Regions from separate parts of the Anoxybacillus sp. MB8 genome, predicted to be linked through region 2. Evidence: predicted binding sites of a transcription regulator. Region 2 holds the regulator's gene; each other region holds the start of a gene.

What was found. Region 2 encodes CtsR, which represses protease genes until heat stress. Its sites were predicted from a motif close to ATGGTCAATAAAGGTCAAACA; they were not measured.
Region 1: the regulator CtsR is predicted to act here: its motif matches at 4,179-4,199, upstream of EKC99_RS01600 (ATP-dependent Clp protease ATP-binding subunit).
Region 3: the regulator CtsR is predicted to act here: its motif matches at 5,741-5,761, upstream of clpP (ATP-dependent Clp endopeptidase proteolytic subunit ClpP).

The regions. Positions count from the first base shown of each region.
Region 1 is NZ_RXXX01000002.1:114,162-122,316, reverse strand. Features, by position in the region: gene EKC99_RS01615 (ABC transporter ATP-binding protein) at 1-337, shown strand, start outside; gene EKC99_RS01610 (ABC transporter permease) at 334-1,368, shown strand; gene EKC99_RS01605 (TetR/AcrR family transcriptional regulator) at 1,376-2,023, shown strand; gene EKC99_RS01600 (ATP-dependent Clp protease ATP-binding subunit) at 2,036-4,123, opposite strand; gene EKC99_RS01595 (methyl-accepting chemotaxis protein) at 4,266-5,120, opposite strand; gene EKC99_RS01590 (sensor histidine kinase) at 5,156-6,562, opposite strand; gene EKC99_RS01585 (response regulator transcription factor) at 6,549-7,220, opposite strand; gene EKC99_RS01580 (YncE family protein) at 7,223-8,155, opposite strand, start outside.
Region 2 is NZ_RXXX01000015.1:34-8,188, reverse strand. Features, by position in the region: gene ispD (2-C-methyl-D-erythritol 4-phosphate cytidylyltransferase) at 1-489, opposite strand, end outside; gene EKC99_RS07140 (PIN/TRAM domain-containing protein) at 509-1,597, opposite strand; gene radA (DNA repair protein RadA) at 1,687-3,081, opposite strand; gene clpC (ATP-dependent protease ATP-binding subunit ClpC) at 3,140-5,572, opposite strand; gene mcsB (protein-arginine kinase McsB) at 5,593-6,657, opposite strand; gene mcsA (protein-arginine kinase activator protein McsA) at 6,659-7,201, opposite strand; gene EKC99_RS07115 (CtsR family transcriptional regulator) at 7,216-7,677, opposite strand; rRNA gene rrf (5S ribosomal RNA) at 7,848-7,964, opposite strand; partial or broken rRNA gene EKC99_RS07105 (23S ribosomal RNA) at 8,061-8,155, opposite strand, start outside.
Region 3 is NZ_RXXX01000038.1:7,165-15,319, reverse strand. Features, by position in the region: gene EKC99_RS12120 (tetratricopeptide repeat protein) at 1-223, shown strand, start outside; gene trxB (thioredoxin-disulfide reductase) at 314-1,261, shown strand; gene EKC99_RS12110 (NUDIX hydrolase) at 1,488-1,946, shown strand; gene rapZ (RNase adapter RapZ) at 1,964-2,854, shown strand; gene EKC99_RS12100 (gluconeogenesis factor YvcK family protein) at 2,851-3,816, shown strand; gene whiA (DNA-binding protein WhiA) at 3,829-4,791, shown strand; gene EKC99_RS12090 (HPr family phosphocarrier protein) at 4,811-5,068, shown strand; gene clpP (ATP-dependent Clp endopeptidase proteolytic subunit ClpP) at 5,096-5,734, opposite strand; tRNA gene EKC99_RS12080 (tRNA-Arg) at 5,903-5,974, shown strand; gene rpoN (RNA polymerase factor sigma-54) at 6,199-7,476, shown strand; gene EKC99_RS12070 (glutaredoxin family protein) at 7,489-7,713, shown strand; gene EKC99_RS12065 (sugar-binding transcriptional regulator) at 7,858-8,155, shown strand, end outside.

The sequences.
Region 1 (8,155 bases), on a different contig from region 2:
AGCGGTTCATCAATATTCTGGCGGAATGAAACGCCGTCTTTCGCTAGCGGCCGCGCTTCTTCATGAACCGGAAGTACTAATTTTAGACGAGCCGACCGTCGGGATCGATCCGCTTCTTCGGCAAGCGATTTGGGAAGAACTTGAACGCATTCGTCAACGCGGCACGACGATCGTTGTGACGACGCACGTCATGGATGAAGCAGAAAAATGTATGCGGTTGGCGATGATTCGCGATGGACGGTTGATTGCCGTCGGCAGTCCAGACGAATTAAAGAAACAAACAGGCACAACGACGTTAGAACGAGCATTTTTACATTTTGGGGGGGCATATGCATGAGAATTCAAGCGATTGTCGTTCGCATTATTCGTCAGTTTTTTCGCGATAAACGAACGGTTGCGTTAATGATTGTTGCACCGATGTTTGTATTGTTTTTAATGGACTTAGTGTTTAACGGAGAACAATATGAACCGCATATCGCGGTTGATGCAAACGTGCCACAGCCGTTGCAAGACGCATTAAAACAAGCAGATGCGCATGTGACGACGATGACAAAAGCGAAGGCGATGGACGAACTAGATGAGCAACAAATTGACGCGTTCATTGAAATGAAGGAAACCGCTTTCCGTCTGACGCTTGAAGGAAGCGATCCATCTATCAGCAAAACGGTGCTGCTCATGACGGTGCAAAAAGCAGCACAAAAGCTTATGCCGCCGACGAAACAACCATTTGCGATCGACACGGTATATATGCACGGCTCAGAAAACATGGCGTTATTTGACAATTTCGGTCCGGTATTAATCGGCTTTTTCATTTTCTTTTTCGTCTTTTTAATTGCAGGGGTGTCGTTTTTGCGCGAGCGGACGAGCGGCACGCTTGAGCGTTTGTTAGCGACGCCGTTAAAACGATGGGAAATTGTGATCGGTTACGTCATCGGCTTTGGCATATTTACGACGATTCAAGCAAGCCTGATTTCTTTGTTTGCGATTCACGTCTTAGACATGATGATGGAAGGGTCGTTTTCGTATGTGCTGCTCATTACGTTTTTATTGGCGATGACGGCGCTCACGTTAGGAACGTTATTATCGGCATTTGCGAACAACGAATTGCAAATGATTCAATTTATTCCGCTCGTCGTCGTTCCACAAGTTTTTTTCTCAGGGCTATTTCATTTAGAAACGATGGAGCCGTGGCTTCGTTCTGTTAGCTTCGCCATGCCGTTATATTACGGGGCAGATGCGTTAAGAGAAATTATGATTCGCGGAAAAGGGTTTGAAGCAATCGCCTTCGACGTATACGTTTTGATTAGTTTTTCTCTTTTATTTATGATATTAAATGTATTAGCATTAAAGAAATATCGAAAGTTGTGAGGGTATGATGGACGAACGGCAACAGTTGTTTCATTTATTAAACGTCGATGGACAACAGTTAAGCGAAAAACAAATCAATATTTTACAAGCGGCCATTGACATGTTTGCAGAAAAAGGATACGCCGCGACGTCGACGAGCGAAATTGCGAAGCGGGCAGGGGTAGCGGAAGGAACGATTTTTCGTCATTATAAAACGAAAAAAGATTTGTTGTTGGCGATCGTTAAACCGACGTTATTTCAATCGGTTGCGCCGTTTTTAGCGAAAAAGTTTGTGAAAGACGTATTTGAAAACGAATATGAACATTATGAGCAGTTTGTGCGCGCCGTTTTTCAAAATCGGTATGAATTTGTGAAAACGTATTTGCCTGCGATTCGTATATTATGGCAGGAAATGTCATTTCACGATGACATTAAAGCGCAGTTTCAAACAATTTTTATCAATCATGTGTACGAAAAGTTTAAACAAATTGTCGAGCATTTTCAACAAAAAGGGGAGCTTGTTCCACTTCCGCCGGAGACGATTATTCGCTTGACGATTACGACAATCGCAGGGTTTTTATTCACTCGTTTTCTTCTCATGCCCGACGGTCCGTGGGATGATGAACAGGAGATGGAGCGGACGATTCAGTTTTTGATGAATGGACTAAAAGCCTAATCCATGTGCGGATTAGGCTTTTTCATGTTTCACAACGATGCGATCGTCTTCTACATCAATGTGGATTGTACGAACATGTTCTTCATCAAGCAACACGTCGGCAATTTGGTCTTCGACATGTTCTTGCATGACGCGGCGGAGTGGACGAGCGCCAAATGTCGGATGATAACCAAGGTCAGCTAATTTTTCTTTCGCTTTGTCGCTCATTGTAACGGTTATCTGTTGTTCAGAAAGCGTGCGTTGCAATTCAGCGAACATGAGGTCAACGATTTGCAACATGTGCGCTTTTTCAAGCGGTTTAAATTCGATAATGGCATCGAGACGGTTTAAAAATTCCGGTTTGAAGTATAGGCTGAGACGTTGAAGCAAGTCGCCTTCGACATTCGTCCCTGCGTTTGATGTCATAATGATGACTGTATCTTTAAAGCTGACGGTACGACCTTGGCTATCTGTTAAACGACCGTCTTCTAAAATTTGCAAGAACATATGTTGCACGTCTGGATGCGCTTTTTCCATTTCATCAAGCAAGATGATGCTGTAAGGGTTGCGGCGCACTTTTTCCGTTAATTGACCGGCTTCTTCATGGCCAATGTAGCCAGGAGGTGCACCGATGAGTTTGGCGACCGCATGTTTTTCCATATATTCGCTCATGTCTAAGCGAATCATCGCATCTTTAGAGCCGAACAATTGTTCAGCAAGCGTCTTCGACAATTCTGTTTTACCGACGCCAGTCGGACCGACGAATAAGAACGAACCGATCGGACGGTTTTTCGCTTTTAAGCCAGCGCGGCTTCTGCGAATCGCTTTTGCGATTTTTTTCACGGCTTCTTCTTGACCGATGACTTTTTTCGCTAAGTTTTCTTCTAAATGTTTCATTTTTGCTTGTTCATCAGCTTGTAGTTTGCCGACTGGGATGCCTGTTTTTTCTTCAATGATTTGTTGAATGTGCATGACGTCTACTACCGGTTGCTCAGCTTGTCCGTTTTGTTGTAATTGTTTTTCAAGTTGCAATTCTTCGGTGCGCAATTTGGCAGCGAGTTCGTAATTTTCTTCTTGCGCCGCTTTTTCTTTTTCTTTTCTTAATTGTTCGAGACGTTGTTCGATGGCTTCTTTATTTGTCGGTGTCGCTTTTAAGCTCACTTTTGAACCCGCTTCGTCTAACAAGTCAATCGCTTTATCAGGAAGGAAGCGGTCTTGAATGTAGCGATGCGACAAAGTGACGCATGCGTGAATCGCTTCATCTGTATATTTGACTTGATGGAATTGTTCATATTTTGGCTGAATGCCTTTTAAAATATCAATCGCTTGTTCGATTGTCGGTTCGTGAACGATGACCGGTTGGAAGCGACGTTCAAGCGCAGCGTCTTTTTCGATTTGACGATATTCTTTTAACGTTGTTGCGCCGATGATTTGCAATTCTCCGCGGGCAAGCGTCGGTTTTAATATGTTGCTTGCGTCCATTGAGCCTTCTGCCGATCCGGCACCGACAAGTAAATGAATTTCATCGATGAATAAAATGACGTTTTTCCGTTGCTGTAATTCAGCAATTAATTGTTTCATTCGCTCTTCAAATTGACCGCGAATGCCTGTGTTTGCGACTAAGGAAGCGACATCGAGCACGTACACTTCTTTGTTTAATAGTTTCGATGGAACAGATCCTTCAACGATTTTAAGCGCTAATCCTTCGACGATCGCCGTTTTACCAACGCCCGGTTCACCGATTAACACCGGATTGTTTTTATTGCGACGATTTAAAATTTCAATGACGCGTTCAATTTCTTTATCGCGTCCGATGACAGGATCGATTAGTCCTGCTTTCGCTAATTGCGTTAAGTTGCGACCGAATTGGTCAAGCAATCCGTTTCGTTTCGGTTGTTGTTCTTGTTGTTGGGCGTGGGAAACTGTTCGTTCAGCAAGCGGTGCGAAGAAGTCGGAGAACAATTGATCAAAACGATCGAAGTGGAATCCTGCTGGCACTTTTAATTGTTGTTTTTGTTTTTCATAGCACGCCTCGCAAAGGTGTAATTGTTGTTTGTCGTTGTTTACTTGCACATGTAAAAAGATGTTTGCTTCATTTTGTTTACATACTTGGCACATCATAGGCACCAACCTCCTTTTTGACTTTGACTATATTTGACCTTTCTGACTTTATTATAATTTGACCTTTTTTGACTTTCAAGACCTTTTTTAAAAAAAAATAAAAATTTTTTTCGTGACGAAAAAAAACTGCCGCGATGGGCAGTTATAAAAGCTTCGTCAGTTTGTCTGTAATTTTGACCATATGTTGTTGTACTTGGTGAAGTTCGTCGATTGCTTCGGCGCTATCGTTTATTTTTTCCGCCACTTCTTGAAGCATATGAACCATCTCTAACACTGAGTTTGTAATATGATTCAGCTGTTCGGAAATATCTTCGGCGGAATGTTTGCTTTTTTCTGCCATTTTGCGTACTTCTTCTGCGACGATCGCAAAGCCACGTCCGTGTTCGCCAGCGCGAGCCGCTTCGATAGCGGCGTTTAATCCGAGCAAATTCGATTGCATCGCGATGTCTTTCACGAACGAAATGACGCCTTGAATTTCTTCTGTGCTTTTGCTTACTTTTTCCGCTTTTTCACTCAACTGTTTCACGTGATTGTTGATTAAGCGCGCCGTTTGTTGAATATCGCTCGTGCTCGCGTTCATTTCTTCAAGTAAACTAGCAAACTCTTCATTTAACGTCTGTTGCCGGTCGGTGACATCGGTGGCGATTTTAAAAACCGCTTGCAATTGCCCTTGTTCGTCTAACACCGGAGTATAGAGCGCTTCTAGCCATATATGTTTGCCGTGTCGGGTGACGCGTTGCACCGTGCCGTAAAACGGCTGTTTGTTTTTTAGGCGATTCCAAAATTGTGTATACTCGTAGCTGTTTGCGTATTCTGGAAGGCAAAATTGACGGTGGGATAAACCGAGCAATTGTTGCTCCGTGTAGCCCATCGCTTGAAGAAATACATCGTTTGCCCATAATACTGTTGTATCTGGGCGAAATAAAATCATCGCAAATGAGTGGCACATCGATTCAAATACGCGCTCTAAATCGAGCGGAATCGTATGTAACTTCATGTCATCCCTCCTAAACATATGATAGATCTATTGTACTATGATTCATCATATAACGGCAATTGAACGTACACAGTCGTTCCTTTTCCTTGTTCGCTTTCAAAGCGAATTGATCCGCCGTGTAGTTTTACAATTTGCTTGACGATCGCAATGCCAAGACCTGTGCCGCCATGTTCGCGCGAGCGGGAGCGGTCGGTTCGGAAAAATCGTTCGCCTAATCGTTCGATGTCTTGTTTCGACATTCCTTGTCCCGAATCGGAAATGACGAGCTCGCACATCGGATGTTTGTTTACGGTACATAACGACATGTTGCCGCCAGAAGGGGTGTAGCGCAATGCATTATCAAGCAAGTTTTGCAACACTTGTTCGATGCGATCGGGGTCGCCATCGACGACTAAGTCATGGTCGACATCGAGGGAAAGGTGAATGCGTTTTTCTTGTAAAAGCGGCTCGTATTTTTCCATCGTTTCTTCGATGAGCTGTGCGATCGAAAACGGGGTGCGCACGAGCGGATATGTGCCTTCTAATTGTGCCAAATCAAGCAAATCGCGCACGAGACGTTGCATGCGGCTCGCCTCGCGGTGAATGAGCTTCATATATTTTTTTTGTTGTTCTTCGTCTTTCACTACCCCGTCTAATAACGCTTCGCTATATCCTTTCACATAGCTTAACGGCGTGCGCAATTCGTGGGAAACGTTCGCTAAAAATTCTTTTTTTCGCTCATCTTCTTTGGCGAGCGCATGCGCCATTTGATTGAACGCCTTCGCTAATTGTCCGATTTCATCTTCCGTTTCGACATCCACATGGACAGAAAAATCGCCTTGTGAGACGCGATAGGCCGCTTGTTGCATATGTTGCAACGGTTTTGTGAAATGCATCGCAATTTTTCGTCCGACAAATACCGTAATGAATAAAAAAAGGCTACCGCCGATCATGACGAACGTTTGAATGCGCTCGAGCACATCTTCAATGGATGCAAGCGGAACGTACAAATATAAAATGCCCATGAGGCGATGTTCGTCTAATAGCGGAATGATGATGCCGACGATTTGGCGGTCAAACGTTTGTTCATATCCTTTTTTCGTTACCGTTTTCCCGGCAAGCAGTTGTTGCCGTTCTGCTTCGCTAATGACGGAGTGATGATCGACTTCAAACGGCAAACAGGCGCTTAATTCACGCGGATTGTTGACGAGCACAATTTCTGTATCGGATATGTCATTGATAAAGGAAACGGTGTTGCGAAACGAGTCTGTCAGCGCACCGCCGTCATATTTTTCCGCAATGTTCATTCCTTCTTGCAATAAACGTTGTTCGACGTGTGAAATATAAATATTTTCATATATATACACAGCAACCGTATATAAAAGCAACACCGCAAGCACTAAAAAAGCGCTAATCGTGAGCCATAGTTTTTGTTGTAGAGAAAGAGAATTAAACCGTTTCATCAAATTTATATCCCACTCCCCATACCGTTTGGATGAGTTGCCCCGCTTCACCTAATTTAATGCGCAACGTTTTAATATGCGTATCGACCGTGCGCGTGCTGCCGACGTAATGAATGCCCCAAACGCGATCTAACAGCTGTTCACGCGTAAATACTTGACCGCGATGTTTTAAAAATAACACGAGCAATTCAAATTCTTTTAACGTTAATAGAACATGGTTTCCGTTGACCGTGACTTTTCGAGCTTTTTCATCGACAACGATCGGACCTGCTTCATATTGCGGAGTTGCCTCAGTCCCTTTCGTTCGTCGAAGTACAGCATGAACGCGCGCCACGACTTCATTCGGGCTAAACGGTTTTACGATGTAGTCGTCTGCGCCAATTTTCAGCCCATATACACGATCCCATTCATCGCTTCGTGCCGTTAAAAAAATGATCGGCACTTGCGAACGCTCGCGCACGTGCATGCAAAAACGGTAGCCGTCGAGTTTTGGCATCATAATATCAAGTAAAATTAAATCGACATGTCTTCGTCCGAATTGGGCAAGCCCTGCTTCGCCATCGTCCGCCTCGATGCACGTAAATCCTTCTGGCTCTAAATATAGGCGAAGTAGCTCGCGCATCTCTTTTTCATCGTCAATAATTAAAATCGTTGCCACGCTTATTCCCCCTTTGCATCACGAAAAAAGATATAAAACGGTCCATGTCCGACAGAAACGGTATTTGTTTGTTTGAACGTTTTTTCATCGACAAAAATTAATTCATTGCTGTCGTAACTTGCGATGACGAGATCGCTTTTCGCCTTTGTCATCGCAAACGGATTGGCGCCAACATCAAGCGAGCGCATCATACGTTTTGTTTTTGGTTCAAATGCATACAACATATTCGATCCGTGACAAAGAGCGTATATCGCTTCGTTTGTTTGAACGAATTGAATCGGCATCGTTTCTGCTCTTACACGTGTGAGCAACCGTCCGTCGACAAGTGAATGAACGTACACTTCTTGTTGAATCGTTGCTCCGCTACCATGCCCGCCGACCCATAGTTCATTCGTTTCGGGAACGACGAAGCCGCTGACGGCGGAATCGAGCGTATCGACCGTTCGTGTCACTCGTTTTGTCGTTTGATCAATAAATGAAATCGCACCGTTTTTAAAATGAATAACGATCCATTGGCGATGTTTATCGTCTTCTACGATTGAAAAAGGGGACAGCGGAGTGGTGATCACTTTTTTCACTTTTCCATCAAACGTCATGATTGACACCGTTCCTTTTTTTTCGTTGACGACGAGCAAGTGACGTTCGGTGACAAGTACATCCGTTATCCCTTTTTCAACGTTCCATCGTCTCGTTTCTGTTCCGGTTGATAACGTATAGGCGATCATTTCGTCCATGTCTTGTCCGAATAAAACGATCGTATCTCCGTCCGGAAGAAGTGCTGCTTTTGTGATTGGTTTTTTCATTTGCCATGTTGTCATGACTTGTTTCGTGTTATAATCAATAAATGACAAGCTTTGTTCTTTTATATTTACGACGCCAATGATCGCCTCGTCCCGTTTGATCGGGGGGTACGTTTGTGAGGTGCAGCTCGTTAA
Region 2 (8,155 bases):
AGCTTGTGGGGTTTGTACAGCCCACAAGCTCGATCGATCGACCGTTTTTTCAATATGGCCATCGATCACCTGTTTCATCGTATCCTTGACAGGAACAGCAAGTACAGCTGCTCCCGTCCCTTTTGTTGCCTGAACAAGCTCATGAATTTTTTTGATTGTTACAAACGGACGAGCACCATCATGGATGAGCACAATATGACCATCATTTACCGCTTTTAACCCGTTGTAGACGCTCTGTTGTCTTTCTTCCCCTCCTGAAACGAGGGCGTTTACTTTTTTTATTTCAAAGCGATGAAGCATATGAACAAATTGCTCACGTTCTTGATCGTTAATAACTAAAACAATACCTTGACATAAATTATCTCTTTCAAATACACGTAACGTATGAATAATAACAGGTATTCCTTCAAGCTCAATAAACTGTTTGTTTATTCCTGCATTCATTCGTTTTCCTCGGCCAGCTGCCGGTATAACGACATGGTAATTCATTTTCCTATCTCCTAACAGCTCATAATGCTTTTTCAAGTAATTTTAATTTAGCAAAAATCATTCTTCCAGCCGAAGTTTGTAAGACGCTCGTCACAAGCACATCGACTCGTTTTCCGATGTAGTCTTTTCCGTCCTCTACAACGATCATCGTCCCATCATCTAAATAAGCAACACCTTGATTTTGTTCTTTCCCATCTTTAATGACGTGAACATTTAATTCTTCCCCTGGAAGAACGATCGGTTTTACTGCGTTCGCTAAGTCGTTAATATTTAGTACGGGAACATTTTGCAACTCGCATACTTTATTTAAATTAAAGTCATTTGTCACGACAACGCCTGATGTCAATTGAGCCAATTTTACAAGCTTGCTGTCGACTTCTTGGATTCCTTCAAAATCGCCCTCATATATTTCCACGTTAATTGCTAACTCTTTTTGAATGCGGTTTAAAATATCTAGTCCTCTCCGTCCACGATTTCTCTTTAAAGCATCGGAAGAGTCAGCGATATGTTGCAATTCTTCAAGAACAAACCGCGGAATGACAATCGTCCCTTCCAAAAAGCCCGTTTGACAAATATCTGCAATACGACCGTCAATGATGACACTCGTATCTAAAATTTTTAGCGATTTCCCCTTTTTTTCTTCTTCCTCGCTACCTTTTTTCTTTCCACTTCGATTCGGTAAAGAAAATAGGTTCATTAGTTCATCGCGTTTTTTAAATCCAACTTGAAATCCTAAGTAACCTAACAATAGCGTAAGAAAAATCGGCAATATCGTATTAACAAGCGGAATTTGAATAGAGTTTAATGGAATAACGACTAAAAAGGCTACAATCAATCCGAAAATTAAACCGAGACTCCCGAATAGTAAGTCTGTTACAGGTGCTTTAACTAACGTTTCTTCCATCCAATGAATAAGTCCAACCACATGATCGACTAACCAAAACGTGAGAAGGAATACGATGATCGCACCAACTGGGGCGGCTACATATGGGCTATCGACATAAGGAAGATCGTTTAGATGCAATAGTTTTAACAAAGTAGGAAAGAAAATAATTCCTAACATTCCCCCAGTAATGAAAAAAGATGCTTGCACAATTCGTTTTAACACGCTTTTCACCTCCTCTATTACATTATAAACAGTTTCCAATGTTTGAAACCAATCTGAACATCATTTTTAATCATTTTTTAATGGTTTTGTTAAAATATTGGACGATTTTTCCCTTCTCCTAATGCGTAATATAGCGCTTCTTCTACATTAGTTACTCCAATGACTTCAACACCTTTTGGAACGTTCCAGCCACCGATGTTGCTTTTCGGAATAATGATACGCTGAAAGCCAAGTTTAGCAGCTTCTTGCACACGCTGTTCAATGCGGGATACACGACGTACTTCACCTGTCAATCCGACTTCTCCGATCACAACGTCCGTATGGTTTGTTGGTTGATCACGAAAACTAGATGCAATGCTTACCACAATGGCTAAGTCAATCGCAGGTTCATCTAACTTAATTCCACCAGCCACTTTTAAATAAGCATCCTGGTTTTGAAGAAGTAGGCCGACCCTTTTTTCAAGCACCGCCATTAGTAAAGATACACGATTATGATCTATTCCTGTTGCCATTCGACGTGGCGTTCCGAAACTAGTCGGCGATACTAATGCTTGAATTTCCACTAACACAGGTCTCGTCCCTTCCATAGAAGCGACAACCGTTGACCCTGAAGCACCTTTCGAACGCTCTTCTAAAAAAATTTCTGATGGGTTTTTGACTTCTGTAAGCCCTATTTCTTTCATTTCGAAAATACCGATTTCATTTGTGGAACCAAATCGATTTTTCACCGCTCGTAAAATGCGGTACGTATGATGGCGTTCGCCCTCAAAATATAATACGGTATCTACCATATGTTCAAGAATACGCGGACCTGCAAGCGCTCCTTCTTTCGTGACATGTCCGACAATGAAAATCGCAATACCTTTCGTTTTAGCTATTCGCATCAGCTCTGCTGTACATTCACGAACTTGTGAAACGCTCCCTGGCGCTGATGTAATCTCTGAACGATATATCGTCTGAATCGAGTCGATGACAACGAACGATGGTTTCATTTCATCAACAGTTTGAATAATATGCTCTAAATTTGTTTCAGACAAAACATATAAATGTTCAGCAGTTACATGTAACCGCTCAGCGCGCAACTTCGTTTGTTTTACTGATTCTTCCCCGGAAATATATAATACAGGATGGCCGTCGTTTGCGAGTTGAGCACAAACTTGCAGCAATAATGTTGATTTTCCAATACCAGGATCTCCGCCAATTAAAACAAGGGAACCTCGAACAATTCCGCCCCCGAGCACGCGATTAAACTCTGTAAACTTCGTGTCGATTCTCGGTTCTTGTGTTGTTTCTACCGTCGTAATTGATACAGGCTTGGTTGCTACCCCTTCTGTATGCACAAATAGCGCACGGTTATGTGGTTTTACTATTTCCGTTTCTTCGACCATTGCGTTCCATGAATGACAACCTGGACATTTTCCCATCCACTTCGCTGTTTCATATCCACAATGTTGACAAACGAATTTCGTTTTCCGCTTAACCATTACTCCATTCCTTTCATTATGAAAAACAAGGTATGCGTGTAAGCATACCTTGTTTTCGTTATTTTACTGTCTCTGTTGTTAACACAACAAACTGACCATCTTTTACGTCCATAACAACTTTTTGTCCGCTGCCAATCGTTCCTTTTAACAGTTCTTCAGATAAACGATCTTCAATATGTTTTTGAATTGCTCGACGCAATGGACGCGCTCCGTACTCTAAATCGTAACCTTCTTCTGCTAATTTTTCAATTGCGGCATCCGTTAATTCTAAATCGATTTGTTGTTCTTGTAGGCGTTTTTTCAATTGCTCAACCATTAATGAAACAATTTCCTTCAAATGTTTCTTTTCAAGTGAATGGAAAACAATAATTTCATCAATTCGGTTTAAAAACTCCGGACGGAACGCCTTTTTCAACTCGTCCATCACTTTCCCTTTCATATCTTTGTATTGCTGGCTTTCGTCTTGCACATTAAAACCGACATATTTATTTCTTTTTAAAGCGTCAGCACCAACGTTTGATGTCATAATAATGATCGTATTGCGGAAATCAACTGTGCGTCCTTTCGAATCCGTTAAACGTCCATCTTCTAGCACTTGTAATAAAATGTTAAATACATCTGGATGCGCTTTTTCAATCTCATCTAATAAGATGACAGAATACGGTTTGCGACGAACTTTTTCCGTTAATTGTCCCCCTTCTTCATAGCCGACGTATCCTGGAGGTGAACCGACAAGACGTGATGTCGAATGTTTCTCCATATATTCAGACATATCGATACGAATCATCGCATCTTCATCGCCAAACATCGCTTCAGCAAGCGCTCGCGCTAACTCTGTTTTTCCTACACCCGTCGGTCCAAGGAAAATAAACGAGCCAATTGGACGCTTTGGATCTTTTAATCCTGCACGAGCACGACGAACTGCTTTAGCAACAGCTTTTACTGCCTCTTCTTGCCCGATGACACGAGAATGTAAAATTTCCTCTAACTTTAATAATCGTTCTGTTTCTGTTTGAGCTAATTTAGATACCGGAATTCCCGTCCAACTTGATACAACAGCTGCAATATCTTCTACAGTCACTTCAGAGTTTTCTTGACCTTGTTTCTCTTTCCATGCCCGCTTTGTTTCTTCAAGTTGTTCGCGCAATTTTTGTTCTGCATCTCGTAATGATGCTGCTTTTTCAAACTCTTGACTTTGCACAGCTGCATCTTTTTCTTTGCGAATTTCCTCAAGTTTTTGTTCAAGCTCTTTTAAATTTGGTGGTGTCGTAAACGAACGTAAGCGTACTTTCGAGCAAGCTTCGTCAATTAAATCAATTGCTTTATCTGGTAAAAATCGATCCGAAATATAGCGGTCTGAAAGCTTTACTGCCTGCTCAATTGCCTCATCTGAAATAGAAACGCGATGGTGAGCTTCGTAACGATCTCGCAAACCTTTTAAAATTTGAATAGATTCCTCAACCGTTGGTTCCCCAACGTGAATTGGTTGGAAACGTCTTTCTAATGCTGCGTCTTTTTCAATATATTTTCGGTATTCATCTAATGTTGTTGCCCCGATGCATTGTAATTCTCCGCGAGCAAGAGAAGGTTTTAAAATATTTGATGCATCAATAGCCCCTTCCGCACCGCCTGCTCCGATGAGCGTATGCAATTCGTCAATAAACAAAATGATGTTGCCAGCCTGGCGAATTTCATCCATTACTTTTTTCAAACGATCTTCAAATTCCCCACGATATTTTGTTCCTGCAACAACTGTTCCCATATCAAGCGTCATGACACGCTTATCGCGAAGCGTCTCTGGCACTTCGTTATTGACAATTTGTTGAGCTAGTCCTTCGGCAATAGCCGTTTTCCCTACACCTGGCTCTCCGATTAAAACAGGATTATTTTTCGTCCGGCGACTTAACACTTCAATGACACGTTGAATTTCTTTACTTCTTCCAATCACAGGATCTAAACCGCCTTCACGTGCAATCGCTGTTAAATCACGTGCTAAACTGTCTAGTGTCGGCGTGTTCGCATGCGTGGTTCCCCCATGATGCCCTGATGCCGATTCATTGCTTCCTAATAATTGAAGCACTTGCTGACGAGCTTTATTTAGGCTTACTCCTAAATTATTTAAAACACGTGCAGCAACACCTTCTCCTTCACGAATAAGTCCAAGTAAAATATGCTCTGTTCCAACGTACGAATGTCCAAGCTTTCTAGCTTCATCCATAGACAACTCAATCACTTTTTTTGCGCGAGGCGTATAATGAATTGTTTGTCCTACTTCGTTTCCACGTCCAATGAGTGATTCTACTTCTTTTTGAATTTTATCTGGTCCTAATCCAAGCGCCATAAGCGCTTTTGCTGCAATTCCTTCCCCTTCGCGAATTAAGCCAAGCAAAATGTGCTCTGTTCCAATATTGTTATGTCCCAAACGAACTGCTTCTTCTTGTGCTAGTGCTAACACTTTTTGTGCTCGCTCTGTAAAACGTCCGAACATCATTCTTATCAACCTCCTTTAATTTACTTCCATTGGTATAATCGTTCACGAATGAGTGATGCACGGCGAACATCTCGCTCTTGCGGACGCAACGCACCACCTGCATATTTTTGTAAGAAACCGGGCTGCGTCAAAATCATTAGCTCTGTTAAAATGGTTTTTGGCACGTTCGTAATATACCCTAAATCAATACCTAATCGTACATCAGATAAACATTGTGCCGCTTCTTTTGAACCGATGATTCGACTATTCGTTAACACACCGTAAGAACGATATACCCTATCTTCTAATTGTATGTTAGAAGTTTTGACTAATGCCTCACGCGCCATTCGCTCTTGTTCAATTAATTGACGAACAACTCCTGTTAAATCTTCGACAATATCTTCTTCACTTTTTCCTAATGTAATTTGATTTGATATTTGAAAAATATTCCCTAATGCTTCACTGCCTTCTCCATACGTGCCACGAACAACTAAACCAAGCTGATTAATAGCTGGAATTACTTGATTTATTTGTTGTGTTAATACAAGTCCTGGCAAATGCATCATAACGGATGCACGTAATCCCGTTCCGACGTTTGTTGGGCAACTAGTTAAATATCCGTATTTTTCATCAAAAGCATAGTCGACATGTTGTTCAATCCAGTCGTCTAAAGCGTTAGCCATTTTTAACGCTTCTTTTAATTGAAAACCTGCAAACAAACATTGAATGCGAATATGATCTTCCTCATTGATCATAATGCTTGCTTCTTCTTGTTCCGATAATAAACATGCACCAAATGTACAATCTTCAGCTAAATGAGGACTAATCAAATGTTTTTCGACTAACACACGCTTTTCAATCGATTGTAACTCATTCATTTTTAATAAGAAAAAGGGGCCGATATGACCGAGACGTCTTTGTGAAAATAACTGTTCAAATAACTGAACGATTTGCATCGCTTCTTCATTTGTAAATACGGTCGGGAACGAGTATTGTTTCATGTTTCTCGCTAGACGAATGCGACTACTTAATACAATGTCAGAGTCTGGACCTTCTTCGTTCATCCATGGGCTGAGAGCGCGTTGGAAAAATACATATTCATTCATATCAAGCGCCCCCTTCTGCGTTTAATTTTGTCTCAAGCTCCCGAATTTGATCACGCACTTCAGCGGCTTTTTCGAACTGTTCTTTAGCAATAAGCTCCTGTAACATTTGTTTTAACTGTCCAATTTGTTTACGAACATATAATGTCCCACCGACCCGCTTCGGAATTTTCCCTTCATGGGCTACATGCCCGCCATGCAATCTTCGAAAAATAGGTGGCAAATGGGTACGAAACGTCTCATAGCAACTCGCACAACCAAAGCGACCAACTTTCACAAATTGGGCATATGTCATTTTGCAATGCTCGCATTGTAATATATGCTCATTATGAAAAGAGGGCGCTTTTGGTTCTTTTAATGACGCATCCATATTTAATAATCCTGCAATTAAATTGTTAATGGAAAAAGCGCCTTGATGAGGGAACATAAACATTTCACCTTTTTCATGCGCACATTGTTCACAAAGATGAATTTCTGTTTTTTCCCCATTCACAATTTTAGTAAAATGAAGCGTCGCTGGCCGTTGATTGCATTCTTGACATATCAAATGATTCACCCTCTTTACATATACTTTAGCGATGTCAGCATCGCTTTTAATATGCGGGCACGCAGTTCATCACGATGAGGAAGGTCAATAGATAAAACTGCGCGATCAATAATGCTTAACATCATATTCGCTTCCCGCTCCGAAATTACCTTTTCATCTAACAATCGTTGAATAATATGTTCTCCATTCGTCTGACTAATTCGGTCGCGAACGATGGACAATAAATGGTCAATGAGCTGAGAAGCATTTTGGGCTTTCACTTTCATAATACGAATATAACCGCCACCGCCGCGTTTACTTTCAACAATGTATCCTCTCTCTAACGTAAAACGTGTATTAATGACATAGTTAATTTGCGAAGGAACACACTGAAATTTATCCGCAATTTCACTTCGTTTAATCTCGACGATATCTTTTCCGCTCATATTTAATACTTGCTTTAAATATTGCTCAATGACATCAGAGATATTCCTCACATAATCCCTCCTCTGCCAGTTGACTTTGACTATATTTGACTTTAATTTTAATATATACGGAATTCTGCAAAAATGCAAGAATCCCTTCTTTTCTTCTCATATATTTTACCCACTGCATTCAATCAATAAAACAAAAAGACCAAGACAATTTTTGTCTTGGTCTTCTCTTTGCCCGGCAACGTCCTACTCTCGCAGGCGGTGTCCCGCCAACTACCATCGGCGCTGGAGAGCTTAACTTCCGTGTTCGGGATGGGAACGGGTGTGACCTCTCCGCCATCGTCACCGAGCAATATGATGAAGGATTATTCCTTCAAAACTAGATAACAGGAGTTCAGATGTTTTCTTGACTACGTCAAGAACCGTTCTTCGCTTTTCTTGTGTGTTTAGTTAAGTCCTCGATCGATTAGTATCCGTCAGCTACACGTGTCGCCACGCTTCCACCTCGGACCTATCTACCTTGTCATCTTCAAGGGATCTT
Region 3 (8,155 bases), on a different contig from region 2:
ATATGAGCCTTTATATATTGCTTGGTTTTCTTTCTTCGTTGAGACAATGAAGGAAATTGATTCGTTTTCTAATCACGAAGCGTGGGCGGCGGCGTTTGAATATATGTTTCGTAAACATCGTGGTGAGCGTGTGACGCAGCGAATGCTGGCAGAACGTTATGGGGTGTCCGTCGCAACGATCGGAAAGTATGTGAAAGTGATTAAACAGAAGTGGCACGAATGAGCAAGTTAATAGACCCTTTTGTTTTGTTGTATTACGATAGAAATATGGAAACGATAAAATGGAGAAGCATGCAGAAAGGGTGGAAGAAACGTGTCACAAGAAAAAATTTATGATGTCATTATTATCGGTGCAGGTCCGGCAGGAATGACGGCAGCGGTATACACATCGCGGGCGAATTTATCGACGCTTATGCTTGAGCGCGGAGTTCCTGGTGGTCAAATGGCAAATACAGAAGAAGTAGAAAACTATCCAGGTTATGACCATATTCTTGGACCGGAATTGGCGACAAAAATGTTTGAACATGCGAAAAAATTCGGCGCTGAATATGCATACGGCGATGTGAAAGAAGTGATTGATGGCGAACAATATAAAACGGTTGTAACAAGCAACCAACAATATAAAGCGCGTGCGATTATTATTGCGACAGGAGCGGAGTATAAAAAGCTTGGCGTTCCTGGTGAAAAAGAATTAGGGGGACGCGGCGTTTCATATTGTGCAGTATGTGACGGAGCGTTTTTCAAAGGAAAAGAGCTTGTCGTCGTTGGCGGTGGAGACTCGGCAGTAGAAGAAGGCGTATATTTAACACGCTTTGCAAGCAAAGTGACGATCGTTCATCGCCGCGACCAGTTGCGTGCACAAAAAATTTTACAGCAACGCGCGTTTGCAAATGAAAAAATTGATTTCATTTGGAATCATACAGTAAAGCAAATTAACGAAAAAGATGGTCGTGTCGGCAGCGTGACGCTCGTTCATACGCAAACAGGGGAAGAGCGTGAGTTTCCATGTGATGGAGTGTTTATTTACATCGGTATGGTGCCATTAACAAAGCCGTTTGCTTCGCTCGGCATTACGAATGAAAATGGCTATATTGAAACGAACGAATTGATGGAAACAAAAGTGCCTGGCATTTTTGCGGCGGGGGATGTTCGTGAAAAGTCGCTTCGTCAAATTGTTACGGCAACAGGAGACGGAAGTATTGCGGCACAAAGCGCACAACATTACGTAGAAGAACTAAAGGAAAAGCTTAACATTAAGTAATAAAAACGTAATGTTGCTTTAATTGAACTGTAACACGCTTGAAACAATAAAAGAGTATGATAAAAGTAAGTAATTGACCCCCTTTTTATATACACTTGTTGGCACGGGCTTTCGTCCCGTGCTTTCTTTTTTATGTGATGAAAACGTTTCAAAATTTATACTTTGTGACCGTTTGTAAGAAATAGTATAATGAAAAAAACATATTCATTATTGAGGTGAACGGACGTTGCAACGAGTAACGAACTGCGTATTAGTGAAAGACGGACACGTTCTATTGTTGAAAAAGCCTCGGCGTGGCTGGTGGGTGGCGCCGGGTGGAAAAATGGAGCAAGGAGAATCAGTACGAGAAGCTTGTGTGCGCGAATATCGCGAGGAAACAGGCATTTATATTAAAAACCCGCAATTAAAAGGGGTATTTACATTTGTCATGAAACGAGGAGAAGAAGTCGTTTCGGAGTGGATGATGTTCACATTTTTTGCGGAACATTTTGATGGTGAAAACGTATTACAATGTGAAGAAGGGGAACTTGCTTGGCATCCAATTGAGCACATTCCAACGCTTCCAATGGCGCCGGGCGATTACCATATTATTGATTATGTCATTAAAGGAACAGGAATTATGTACGGCACGTTTACGTATACAGAGGAATTTGAGCTGTTGTCTTACCGACTGGATCCGAGTTAAAGAAAGGGGAGAGAAAGATGAGCACAGGTTCAGCGCACATTCAAATGGTTATTATTACCGGTATGTCAGGGGCAGGAAAAACGGTAGCTATCCAAAGTTTTGAAGATTTAGGCTATTTTTGTGTCGATAATTTACCGCCGACCTTATTGCCGAAGTTTCTTGAATTAATTCGTGAATCAGGAAATAAAATGAATAAAATTGCACTCGTCATGGATTTGCGGAGCCGTGACTTTTTTGACCGTCTCTTTGCCGCGCTAGATGATTTAGCGGAAACATCATGGGTGACTCCACAAATTTTATTTTTAGATGCAAGCGATGCGACGCTCGTCAGCCGTTATAAAGAAACGCGCCGTTCTCATCCCCTTGCGCCAAGCGGATTGCCGCTTGAAGGAATTAAGTTGGAGCGCGAGTTGCTTGAAGAATTAAAAGGGCGCGCACAAATGATTATTGATACGTCTAACTTAAAACCGCGGGAGCTGCGTGAAAAAATTGTTCAAACATTTGCAACGCCAGCAACGACAACTTTTTCTGTCAATGTTGTTTCATTCGGGTTTAAATACGGTCTACCGATTGATGCCGATCTCGTTTTTGATGTTCGTTTTTTACCGAATCCGCATTATATTGAACATATGCGGCCAAAAACAGGATTAGATGAAGAAGTATCATCTTACGTATTAAAATGGACGGAAACGCAAAAATTTATTGAAAAAATAACAGATTTGCTGGCGTTTATGCTCCCTCACTATAAACGAGAAGGGAAAAGTCAAGTGGTAATTGCGATCGGATGCACAGGCGGACAGCATCGGTCTGTTACGTTAGCGGAGTATATCGGGCGTTATTTTGCAGACGAATATACAACGCACGTGTCACATCGAGATATTGCGAAAAGAAAGGATACGCACCAATGAAAAAAATCGTTGTGATTGGTGGAGGAACGGGGCTTCCTGTATTGCTTCGCGGGTTAAAGCAATATAATGTTGACTTAACAGCGATCGTGACTGTTGCAGACGACGGTGGCAGTTCAGGAAGATTGCGCGATGAACTCGATATGCCTCCACCTGGAGATATTCGAAATGTGCTTGCTGCTCTTTCAGATGTGGAGCCGCTAATTATTGAATTATTTCAACATCGCTTTGAAAACGGAAATGGGTTATCAGGTCATTCGCTCGGCAACTTAATTTTAGCGGCCATGACGTCAATTACTGGCGATTTCGTGCGCGCGGTTCGTGAAATGGGAAAAGTATTAAATGTGCGTGGAAAAGTGTTGCCGGCAGCAAATGAAAGCGTTGTGTTGCATGCGGAAATGGAAGACGGGACAATTGTATCAGGTGAGTCGAAAATTCCGTATTCCGGAAAGAAAATAAAGCGTGTATTTTTAACTCCGGCAAACATTGAACCGCTAGATGAAACGATTGCCGAATTGCGAACAGCTGATTTAATCGTCATCGGTCCCGGGAGTTTGTACACAAGCATTTTACCGAACTTACTCGTTCCTAAAATTGGCGAAGAGGTATGTCAATCCAAAGCGAAAAAAGTATATATATGCAACGTCATGACTCAGGCGGGAGAAACGTTAAACTATACAGCGAGCGATCATGTGAAAGCGCTGTATGATCATATGGCGTGTGCATTTTTAGATGCAATCATTGTAAACGATGCGCCGATTTTGCCAGAAACAAAGGAGCGATATGCAAAAGAATTGGCTGCGCCTGTCGTTTGTGATACGGCAAAGTTAGAAGCGCTCGGTTTACAAGTCATTTGTGATGCGATCATTGATGAGCGAGATGGAACGGTGCGTCACGATACAAAAAAAGTAGCGGCGTTGCTCCTTTCGCTTCTTGCACCTCCTTCGCACGGCACATATTCATAGGAGGTGAGATTGTTGTCGTTTGCATCGGAAACAAAAAAAGAATTGACGAATATCGAAGTAAAAACGTGTTGTTTAAAAGCAGAGTTATCTGCCTTAATTCGAATGAACGGTTCCATTTCATTTTCCAATCGCCGTTTAGTATTAAATATTCAAACAGAAAATGCTGCGATTGCAAGGCGAATTTATACGTTACTAAAAAAAGGGTACGATGTAGTTGTCGAACTACTTGTTCGTAAAAAGATGCGCCTAAAGAAAAATAACGTATATATTGTCCGCGTTGTCGAAGGAACGCATGAGTTATTGTCGGATTTAAAAATTATGGAAGAAGGATTCTCGTTCGTCCGTTCCATTTCACCAGAGCTTGTGCACAAAAAATGTTGTAAGCGCTCGTATTTGCGTGGCGCGTTTTTAGCCGGGGGATCTGTCAACAATCCGGAAACATCGTCTTATCATTTAGAAATCTTTTCGTTGTATCGTGAGCATAACGAATCGCTTTGTGAACTGATGAACACGAATTTTCATTTACATGCGCGCACGCTCGAGCGAAAAAAAGGTTTTATTACGTATTTAAAAGAAGCAGAGAAAATTGGGGAATTTTTGAGCATTATCGGCGCGCACCAAGCGTTATTGCGATTTGAAGATGTGCGCATCGTGCGCGATATGCGTAATTCTGTCAATCGTCTTGTCAATTGTGAAACAGCGAATTTAAACAAAACGATTGGCGCAGCGTTACGTCAAGTCGAAAACATTCGTTATATTGATGAAACGATTGGCCTTGATCAACTGCCTGAAAAACTTCGTGAAATTGCAAAATTGCGCATCGAATATCAAGATGTAACGTTAAAAGAGCTCGGGGAAATGGTTTCTGGAGGGAAAATTAGTAAATCTGGCATTAACCATCGTCTGCGCAAATTAGATGAAATTGCGGAACGGCTTCGCGCCGGTCAGCCGATTGATTTTCATAAATCTTTGTAAACTATAGGAGGAATGCATAATGGTAGAAAAACAAGTGGAAGTACGCTTAAAAACAGGACTGCAAGCGCGTCCAGCCGCGTTGTTTGTTCAAGAAGCGAACCGCTTTTCAGCTGATGTATATATCGAAAAAGATGGAAAAAAAGTGAATGCGAAAAGCATTATGGGTGTCATGAGTTTAGCGATTCATACAGGGGCGGTCATTACGATTTATGCGAATGGATCCGATGAACAAGAGGCGTTAAACAAGCTCGTTCAATATGTTGAACAAGAATCATAAAAAACAAGGCGGGATGGCCGCCTTGTTTTACTTTTCATCGACGCGTGTCAATACACGGTCAATTAAGCCGTATTCTTTTGCTTTTTCTGCTGTCATAAAGTTGTCGCGGTCTGTGTCGCGCTCAATGACTTCAATTGGTTGCCCTGTATTTTCAGACAAAATACGATTTAATTTATCGCGCAAGAATAAAATGCGTTTTGCCGCAATTTCGATTTCTGTCGCTTGACCTTGCACGCCACCAAGCGGCTGATGAATCATAATTTCACTATTTGGCAATGCGAAACGTTTTCCTTTGGCACCTGCCGCAAGTAAAAACGCTCCCATAGAAGCCGCCATACCGATACAAATAGTCGATACGTCTGGCTTAATAAATTGCATCGTATCGTAAATCGCCATGCCCGCTGTAATCGACCCACCAGGGCTGTTAATGTAAAGAGAAATGTCTTTCTCAGGATCTTCAGCTGCTAAAAATAAAAGCTGAGAAACGATCGAGTTGGCGACATGATCGTCAATCGGGCTTCCTAAAATAATAATGCGGTCTTTTAATAAACGGGAGTAAATGTCATAGGCGCGCTCCCCGCGGCTTGTTTGTTCAATAACTGTAGGAATTAAGTTCATACTCTTCCTCCTCCGATCATTCGTTTTTTTTTTATGTACTTTTATCATACAAAAAAGGTCAATAAAGGTCAAATGAAATCCCTTTTGCTTATATGTATTCGCGTTTTTTGTTCATCATCCCTTCTTTCATCGTTTCCGCTTTCCGAAATTTTAAACGTCATGGCTATTGCATTTTTTTTTCTTCTTCACTATAATGGTAAGTGCATTTATTGTTATGCCCTCGTAGTGTAGTGGATAGCACGAGAGATTCCGGTTCTCTTAGCGTGGGTTCGAATCCTGCCGAGGGCGTTACGAAACCCTGCTTGCGTCGCAAGCAGGGTTTTTGTTTACAAAAATAAAGTCCGGTGTGCCGCACCGGACGAATAGATGAATGTTGCGAGGCTTGCTCGCTTGTTCTATAAGAATGATAACATGCCTTCGATGCATATGCATAGTAGAAAAAACATCCAATATGTTTTTATCGTCTCTTTCTGATCGAGATGATAAAATGAGGATGAAGGGGGATGGCATGAATGGAGATGCAATTAACGCAAAGGCAAGAGCTAAAAGTTGCGTTGACAAAAGAGCTTGTCCAAGCGATTGAATTGTTGCAATATTCGACAGTAGAATTGCAATCGCTTTTACACGAACAAGCGCTTGAAAATCCATTTATCGAGCTACGCGAGCGAAAACGGACGACTCATAGGCGGCGTGAACAAACAGATCGGATGAATTATATTGAGAATGTAAGCGCTTTTAATCGTTCGCTTTCTTCCCATTTGCATGCCCAACTCGTTGGGATGCGCCTATCTCGTGAACATAAAAAAGCGCTCGATTATTTCATTGCTTCGCTTGATGAATGGGGTTATTTGCATACGACGATTGCGGAGGCGGCTTGCCATCTTCAATTGGAAGAAGCGGTTGTGTCAAATGCTCTGCATATGTTACGTTCACTTGATCCAGCGGGAGTAGGAGCGGAAAATTTGTCACATTGTTTATATTTACAACTCATTCGTCTTCCAGAAAGGGATGAGTTAGCGGAGACCATTGTCACGGAGTATTTTGAACCGTTTGTCAATAAAAAGTGGAAAGAAATAAAAGCGAAACTAGGTGTGGAATTAAGCGATTTACAACGAGTATGGGAACTCATTCGCACGCTTCATCCACGTCCGGGAAGTTTATATAATGATGAGCAAATGACGTACATTGTACCGGATGTCATCGTGTCATACGATAACGGAACATGGACGGTGACGATGAATGAAGAAATTGTTCCAACGGTTGTATGGAATGAAGCGTATGAACGGAAAGTACAGACGGACGATCCGTATGTTCGAAAATATATCGAAGAAAAAAGGCAGCAGTTTCAGTGGATTCAGCGGTGTTTAACCCAACGAGCGACGACGATGGAGAAAATTACGCTCGAGTTAATCGATAAGCAACGCGATTATTTTGAAAAAGGTTCACTCCATATGAAACCGCTCACGATGCGTGATGTTGCTGCTTCATTACACATGCATGAATCGACAGTTAGTCGCGCAGTAAAAAATAAATATATGCAAACACCTCATGGGTTAATTGAAATGCGTCGCTTTTTCACTAGTGGTGTGGATGATGCGTCGCAAGAAAAAGTAAAAAGTTTAATTGCTGAACTCATTAAACAAGAAAATAGCCAAAAACCTCTTTCTGACCAAAACATTGCTGATTTACTTGAACAACGTTACAATATTTGTGTTGCACGGCGGACAGTTGCAAAATATCGCGAACAGCTTCACATTCCGCCAGCTTCGAAACGAAAGCAATATGCGTAAGAGGGGAAAAACATGAAAGTGATCGTATATTCGAAAGAAAATTGCTGTCTTTGTGATGAGGCGAAAGCGATTCTTCGTGAGCTACAAGTGGAATGGGAAGAAGTCGATATTTACAAAGACGAGCAATTGCTTGAACAGTATCATCTTATCATTCCAGTCATTGAAGTCGATGGAGAGATGATTGCATATGGCCGCATTCACAAAGATGTCATAAGAAAGCGATTACAACAAAAATGAAGCAGTTGAACAATATCTCACTTCCTGTTACAATGAAGTTGTAGCAGGGGTGAATTTTTTTACACAAAGTGGGACACAATACGTCATAGTGGGACTTAAAATGTCCTATAAAAGAAAAAGAGAGTAAAGAAGGAAGAAAAGAGCATGCGACAATGGATTGATGTTCAACGAAAATTGTTGCCTGATCTTCTCGCGATTATGCAAAAGCGATATGAAATTTTGCAGCACATTCGGTTAATGCAACCGATCGGACGACGAACGTTGTCGCTCAACTTAGGCATTAGCGAGCGCGTTTTACGTTCGGAAGTGCAGTTTTTAAAAGAGCAACATTTACTTGATATTACAGCTGCAGGCATGAGCATTACAGCTGAAGGAAATGATGTGCTCATGCAACTAGAAGATATGATGCGAGAAGTATTAGGGCTGAAAGAATTAGAAAGAA